3 regions of the Telmatobacter bradus genome follow, and region 1 is predicted to be linked to each of the others. Evidence: riboswitches for the same ligand, from Rfam matches in the RefSeq annotation. Region 1 holds a riboswitch; each other region holds the start of a gene.
What was found. A riboswitch is a leader RNA that binds a small molecule or an ion and turns the genes downstream of it on or off. The one in region 1 is predicted to bind cobalamin.
Positions count from the first base shown of each region.

Region 2: another riboswitch for cobalamin. It lies ahead of ACOBR2_RS13445 (ribonucleoside-diphosphate reductase subunit alpha); the one in region 1 lies ahead of ACOBR2_RS05555 (TonB-dependent receptor plug domain-containing protein).
Region 3: another riboswitch for cobalamin. It lies ahead of ACOBR2_RS04485 (ribonucleoside triphosphate reductase); the one in region 1 lies ahead of ACOBR2_RS05555 (TonB-dependent receptor plug domain-containing protein).

Region 1 is NZ_CP184532.1:1,312,665-1,314,927, reverse strand. It holds gene ACOBR2_RS05555 (TonB-dependent receptor plug domain-containing protein) at 1-950, opposite strand, end outside; cobalamin riboswitch at 982-1,227, opposite strand; gene ACOBR2_RS05550 (TlyA family RNA methyltransferase) at 1,403-2,161, opposite strand; gene ACOBR2_RS05545 (glycosyltransferase) at 2,161-2,263, opposite strand, start outside.
Region 2 is NZ_CP184532.1:3,260,105-3,262,367, reverse strand. It holds gene ACOBR2_RS13445 (ribonucleoside-diphosphate reductase subunit alpha) at 1-1,213, opposite strand, end outside; cobalamin riboswitch at 1,237-1,545, opposite strand; gene metH (methionine synthase) at 1,763-2,263, opposite strand, start outside.
Region 3 is NZ_CP184532.1:1,057,658-1,059,920, reverse strand. It holds cobalamin riboswitch at 82-277, opposite strand; cobalamin riboswitch at 536-748, shown strand; gene ACOBR2_RS04485 (ribonucleoside triphosphate reductase) at 851-2,263, shown strand, end outside.

The sequences.
Region 1 (2,263 bases):
ACCACCGTGCTGGCCGTCGGCTGCCAGCCGAGATTGGCCACAGTGGAGGCCAGATGATGCTCGTCGCGGGGCAGATCATTGCTTGTCTGCAACCAGCCATAGGCACCCAGATAGTCCAGCTTGCCATGGGTTCCAGCCACAGTCAGACTCTCACGGGTGGTGTACAGGCTGCCGCCTTCGGCCTCCAGAATCACCGAAGGAAAGTTGGTTGTACCGTGGGCCGTGGTCAGGCTCACCACGCTGGTCATGGCGCCAGCTCCAAATAGGTTGGAGTTCGGTCCGCGATAGACCTCCACGCTCTCCAGGTTGTTGGTCGAAAGTGCGCCAAAGTCGAACTGGCTGCCCAGATCATCAACATCGATGCCATCCATCAGCACCAGATTGTCCGTCGATACACCGCCGCGCACAAACAGCGAGGTCCACGAGCCGCGGCCCTCGGTCTGCACCACCGAAACACCCGGCATCATGCGCATGGCGCTTACCAGATCCGTGCTCAGGGCAAAATCGGCCTGGCTCAGCACGGTGGTGGTGGCGCTGGTCTGCGCCTGTGGCGTTGGAGTGCCGGTGGCCGTCACCACGACTGACTCATGCACCCAGGCCGGTTCCATCACCAGCGTCTTTTCCACCACATCACTGCGGCCAGCGTAAAAATCCGGCGTCTGCAACTGCCGGAAGTTGTCGGCCGAGAGCAGCAGGAACAGATGGCCTTGCGTGCCGGTCAGAATCTGAAAGCTGCCGTCGGAGGCCGTCTCAGACTGACCGACCACCTTCCCCTTGCACACCAGCAGCACGTGTACACTTTTGAGCCGTGCGCCGGTTGCGTCCGTGACTGTGCCGTGAATCGATGCCGCGCTGGCCGCCGTGGCCACAGCGCCCAACAGCAGCAGCGCCAGCATCTGGCTGGCCCTGGTAAGAAGATTTCTAGTTAAAAAGCTGGAGATGAAACGCATTCTGGCTCCTTCGTTCCCCTCGGAACGTAAGCGGTGGGTGCGCTCGAAGGACCGGTCTCCTGACTTGCGCCCAGCCTGTCCACCTTCCCAAAGAATCTACGCTTCTTCAGTGGTTGTTTTTCCGCAGGAAAAACATGGATCAGACCTTGAGAACATTCTTCGCCTGATCGAACGACGAAAACATGGCCAAGGGCGCTCACAGTTGCGGGGCAGTGGCGGATTTGCACCGCCTTCCCGAACATCCTGAGCGAGGTTTGTCGTAGGTTGCCGCCCTCTGTCGGGCGAAAGGGATGGGATGAAAATTTTTCCATCCTATCAATTATTTATAGTTGCGCTCTGGCATGAAGTCAAAGACAGAGAAGAGAAATCAAGGGTCAGAGAGCCGAGATCCAGGAACGGCAATCTGCAAAATAAAGCCTGAAAAACCACCTCTGACGCCTGTCCGCGAAAGACTACGTCTCGCTCTCCGCCTTGCGCGCCCACAGCAGGAACTCGTGATTGCCCTCGGCCCCGGTAATGGGAGACTCCGCCGAGGCGGCCACCCGCCAGCCCTGCTCCTTGACGCACGCCGCCACCTTGTCGACGGCCAGTTTGTGCGCCTTGGGGTCGCGCACAATGCCGCCCCGGCCCACATGCTCACGGCCCGCCTCGAACTGCGGCTTGACCAGCACCACCGCCTCGGTAAGCGTAGGCGCGGCAGCAAAGATCGCCGGCAAAATCAGGGTGGCTGAAATGAACGACACATCCATCGCCATGATCGTCGGGCCGTTTCCCTCGGGATCGAGCAATGCGCCCGGTTCCAGCAGTCTGGCGTTGCAGCGCTCCATCAGCCGCACCCGCTCATCCTGGCGCAGCTTCATGGCAATCTGCCCAAAACCCGTATCCACCGCCGTCACTCGCGCGGCCCCGTGCTGCAACAAACAGTCGGTAAAGCCGCCGGTGGAAGCGCCCACGTCCAGCCCCCAGCGCTCCGTCACGTCGATCTGCCAGAGCTTCAGCGCGCCTTCCAGCTTCAAACCGCCGCGGCTTACGTAGCGCAACTCATCGCCGAGCAGCCGCAAGACGGCCTCCGGATCCACCGCCGCGCCCGGCTTGTCGATCTTTTGCTCATTCACCATCATGCGGCCAGCGATGATGTAAGCACGCGCCCGCTCACGGCTGGGCGCAATGCCGCGCTCGGTCACCAACACATCCAGTCTTATCTTTGCCATTACTTGACCGCCCGCATTCTGCCGCCCGGCAGCAGTTCAAAGATGCGCCCCCGCCACAAGACGTTCTGTCCGCAATAACTGGCCGCCCAGAAGCAGAAGCCC
Region 2 (2,263 bases), 1.9 Mb from region 1:
CATAGAGGTCAGGCAGCTCGGGCACATCCTTCGGATCGAAGAGCGACCAGATGCCATCGGCCTCCACGCGGCGCATGAACAGATCGGGAATCCAGTTGGCCAGATTCAGATTGTGGGTGCGGCGGGCCACATCGCCGGTGTTGTCGCGCAGTTCCAGAAACTGCATGACGTCAGCATGCCACGGCTCCAGATAGACGCAGCAGGCACCCTTGCGCTTGCCACCCTGATTCACTGCGGCCACCGAGCTATCGAGCGTGCGCAGCCACGGCACAATGCCATTCGACAGGCCATTGGTGCCACGAATCAGCGAACCCTGCGAACGCACGCGATGAAAGGCCAGTCCAATGCCGCCGGAAAACTTCGACATCATGGCCACATCTTTGTATGTGTCGTAGATGCTTTCGAGCGAATCTTCCGGCGAGTCATGCAGGTAGCAGGAGGACATCTGCGCATGGCGGGTGCCGGAGTTGAACAGCGTCGGCGACGACGGCATGTAGTCCAGCGACGAGATCAGACGATAAAAATCGATGGCCTCATGCGGCGTGTGCGCCAGTCCGCAGGCCACGCGCAGGAAGAAGTGTTGCGGCGACTCAATTACCTTGCGCGACTCAGGATCACGCAGCAGATAGCGGTCGTAGACCGTGCGCAGGCCAAAGTACTCGAAGCGGTCGGAGTTGTCGTCGGCAATCGCGTCGTTCAGCTTGCGGGTGTGAATCCGCACGAACTCCGCGGCCGCATCGCTGATCAGGCCCTGTTTGTAGCCGTGCTCGATGGACTGCGAGAACGAGTAGATGTTGAACGAGGAAACTTCCTTGACGATGGTGGCCAGCAGTAAACGTGCGGCTAGACGCGAGTACTGCGGCTCTTCGGCGATCAGCGCCGCGGCCGTGTCGATCGAAATCGAGTCCAGTTCACGCGTGGTTGCGCCGTCGTACAGGCCGCCAATGGTCTTCGACGCCACGCGGATCACGTCCACATGCGGAAGTCCGTAGGCCGAGCGCTGCACGGCGCGCACGATCTTGTTTACATCGACAGGTTCCAGTACGCCATTTCGCTTGCGTATGTGCATCGTGGGTGTTTCATCCCGGTCGGGGAAGCCAGGTAGTACAGGCGCGTAGCCGGTGGGCGACTCAATGGTGGCCATGAGAAAACTCTCCTTGGCCTCCCGGAAAGACGAGGCAATGTGCTTCCCCTGAAGGGGATATGCAGCCATTGCATCTCGCCTCCCCTCGGAGGCTGTGCATTTGTTCTCGGGGCAGGTCTTCGGACTCTGCAGGTTCAAACCGGAAGGCCATAGCGGTTCTCCAATTGCTGTACACCGAAGCTTCTGCCGCTGAGGGGCTTTTTCCTCAAGAAAAAGCTACCTTGCACAGTCTCACAAGGGCTACACCTATTGGAGAACCGCTCTAAACTTCCCGGACCCATGGTCCAGTGTTTTTGCTGGCCCTCGTACCTGCTTACCGCTGCGGGGCAGTTCCGGATTCACGCCGGATTCCCATCTTCGCCCCAGCCGTAGCCTGGGGAACCACCGAGCTTCTCTACTATATCTAGTGCTATTGGTGTTTTCAATGTGTATATGTAGCGTGCGCTGTGCAAATGTGAAAATCGCACAGAAATGGTCCAAAAAGCTGCGATTTTCCCGGAATTTCCTGCCATGGTGATACGATAAAATAATACGTGTTATTGAATTTATGGTTCTCTGGTCCCGGAATCCGGACCAGAGAACCATAAAGGTTTTTGTTTCAATGAGTCAAAGACTACTTCAGGCGGGCTCGTAGTTCAGGTTCGGCGCCAGCCAGCGCTCGGTTTCTTCAAGCGTCCAGTTCTTGCGCTGATGGTAGGCCTCGATCTGATCGCGCTCGATTTTGCCCACATTGAAGTATTGCGTCTGCGGATGCGCAAAGTAGAGGCCGCTCACGCTGGAGCCCGGCCACATCGCATAGGACTCGGTCAGCAGCATGCCGGTATTCTTCTCCACATCCAGCAGCTTCCAGATGGCCGCCTTCTCAGTGTGGTCGGGGCAGGCCGGATAGCCCGGCGCAGGACGAATGCCACGATACTCGCCGGCAAACAACTGTGCGTCGGTGAGTTTTTCCTCGTTGCCATAGCCCCAGTCGCGCCGCGCCCGTGCATGCAGGCATTCGGCAAAGGCCTCGGCCAGACGGTCGGCCAGCGCTTCGGCCATGATGGCGTGATAGTCGTCGTTCTCAGCGCGATAGCGGTCGCAGATTGCCTTCAAACCATGACCGCTGGTAACGGCAAA
Region 3 (2,263 bases), 260 kb from region 1:
AAAAACGTGAAGTCACAAATGTAGCGGTTGAAAAACCGCAACACCCGGCCCTCCCCTCGGAGGCGTGTGCATGTTCTGTCCGTTCTGGACAGGCTCTACGGCAGGTCTTCGGACTCGCAGGCTACCTAGTGGCTCCAGCTTCCCAGTCCATGGCTGGACCAGTGCTTCTTTCGGAGCGTTCGTTCCTGCTTACCGCTGCGGGGCAGTTCCGGATTTTCACCGGATTCCCTTTTAAGCCCGGTCGCAGAAACCGGGCACCATAAAGTAGCCTCACTATAGAGCAGAGGCTTGGCCAAGGTCAACGCAAAGCCGACGCCAGCACCGGGGAAATTCGACACAATCCCTCCACAAGGACGCTGCCTGGTGGTGATTTTCCCTCCTCCCACAGCGTTTCACCCCGTGGGACTGACGCTCCTGTGGAGGTCTTTCTTTTACACAGCGATGAACCCCGGCAAAGTCCCGTTTCTGCACTGCATGCGATTCTTTTCCACCACTTCCACGCCCATAAATGCTTGACGCACTTCCGTAATAGAGCTACATTGGGCAGTGTTACGTCTCCCAAGCAACACAAGATGTTGGGCCAAGAGGGAAGTTGGTGCGTTCTGACCGAACCACTCCAACGCTGTGCCCGCAACTGAAAGCGAAGAGCCGCTCTCCGCTCATACCACTGCCCCTCAGTGGAGTGGGAAGGCTGGATTGCCGCTGCGACTCGCATGCCGGGAGGCTTGCCGTATTCAGATTTACGTCCTCGGACGGGGTGTACCAGAGGGTTGCTTGCCTGGGCTGCGTTTTACGCGCCCGTTTTTTGCAGTACCCTCCTCCACATCGCCGTCTGCGGGAAAGGAACCCAATGTCCGCCCTCACTACACTTCCTCCGCGCTCCGTCGTCAAGCGCTCTGGCGCAACCGCCGACTTTGACGCTGCCAAGATCCATTCCGCCATTGAGCGGGCCGGCAAGGCTAGCGGCGCATTTGACCCGGCCGAGGCCGAACTGCTATCCATTCAGGCCATCAAGGTCATCTCCCACCGCTTCCACGATCGCGCTCCGCACATTGAGCAGATTCAGGACGTGGTTGAGCAGGTACTGATCTCGGCCAATCACTTTGCCACCGCCCGCGCCTATATTGTCTACCGCGAGCAGCGTTCGCGCCTGCGCAACGACCAGCGCACCATGGTGGACGTGGCCTCGTCGATCAACGAGTACCTGGACCGCGCCGACTGGCGTGTGAACGCCAACGCCAACCAGGGCTACTCACTGGGCGGTCTGATTCTGAACGTCAGCGGCAAGGTGGTAGCCAACTACTGGCTCTCCCACGTCTATCCGCATGAAATTGGCCGCGCTCACCGCGAAGGCGACGTGCACATCCACGACCTGGACATGCTGGCCGGCTACTGTGCCGGATGGTCGCTGCGCACCCTGCTGCTGGAGGGCCTGAACGGCGTTCCCGGCAAGGTGGAAGCGGGTCCGCCCAAGCACCTGTCCAGCGCCGTTGGTCAGATCGTCAACTTTCTGGGCACACTGCAGAACGAGTGGGCCGGTGCGCAGGCGTTTTCCAGCTTTGACACCTACATGGCGCCGTTCATCCGCAAGGACAACCTGCCCTACAGCGAAGTGCGCCAGTGCATTCAGGAACTGGTGTACAACCTGAACGTGCCCTCGCGCTGGGGCACGCAGACGCCCTTCACCAATTTGACCTTTGACTGGACCTGCCCGGAAGACTTGTGCGCGCAGCAGCCCGTCATTGGCGGCAAGACCATGCCCTTCACCTACGGCGATCTGCAGGTGGAAATGGACATGATCAACCGCGCCTACATTGACGTGATGACCTCGGGCGATGCGATGGGCCGCGTCTTCACCTTCCCCATCCCCACCTACAACATCACGCCCGACTTCCCGTGGGAGAGCGAAAACGCCACACTGCTCTTTGAGATGACGGCCAAGTACGGCCTGCCCTACTTCCAGAACTTCCTGAACTCCGAGTTGAAACCCAACATGGTTCGTTCCATGTGCTGCCGTCTGCAGCTTGATTTGACCGAGCTGCTCAAGCGCGGCAACGGCCTCTTCGGCTCCGCTGAGCAGACCGGTTCAGTGGGCGTGGTCACCATCAACTGTGCGCGTCTCGGCTATCTGCATCGCGGCGACGAAGCTGCGCTGCTGGCCCGCCTGGACGAGCTGCTGGAAATCTCCCGTACCAGCCTGGAGATCAAGCGCAAGGTGATTCAGCGCCACATGGACAACGGCCTGTTCCCCTACACCAAGCGC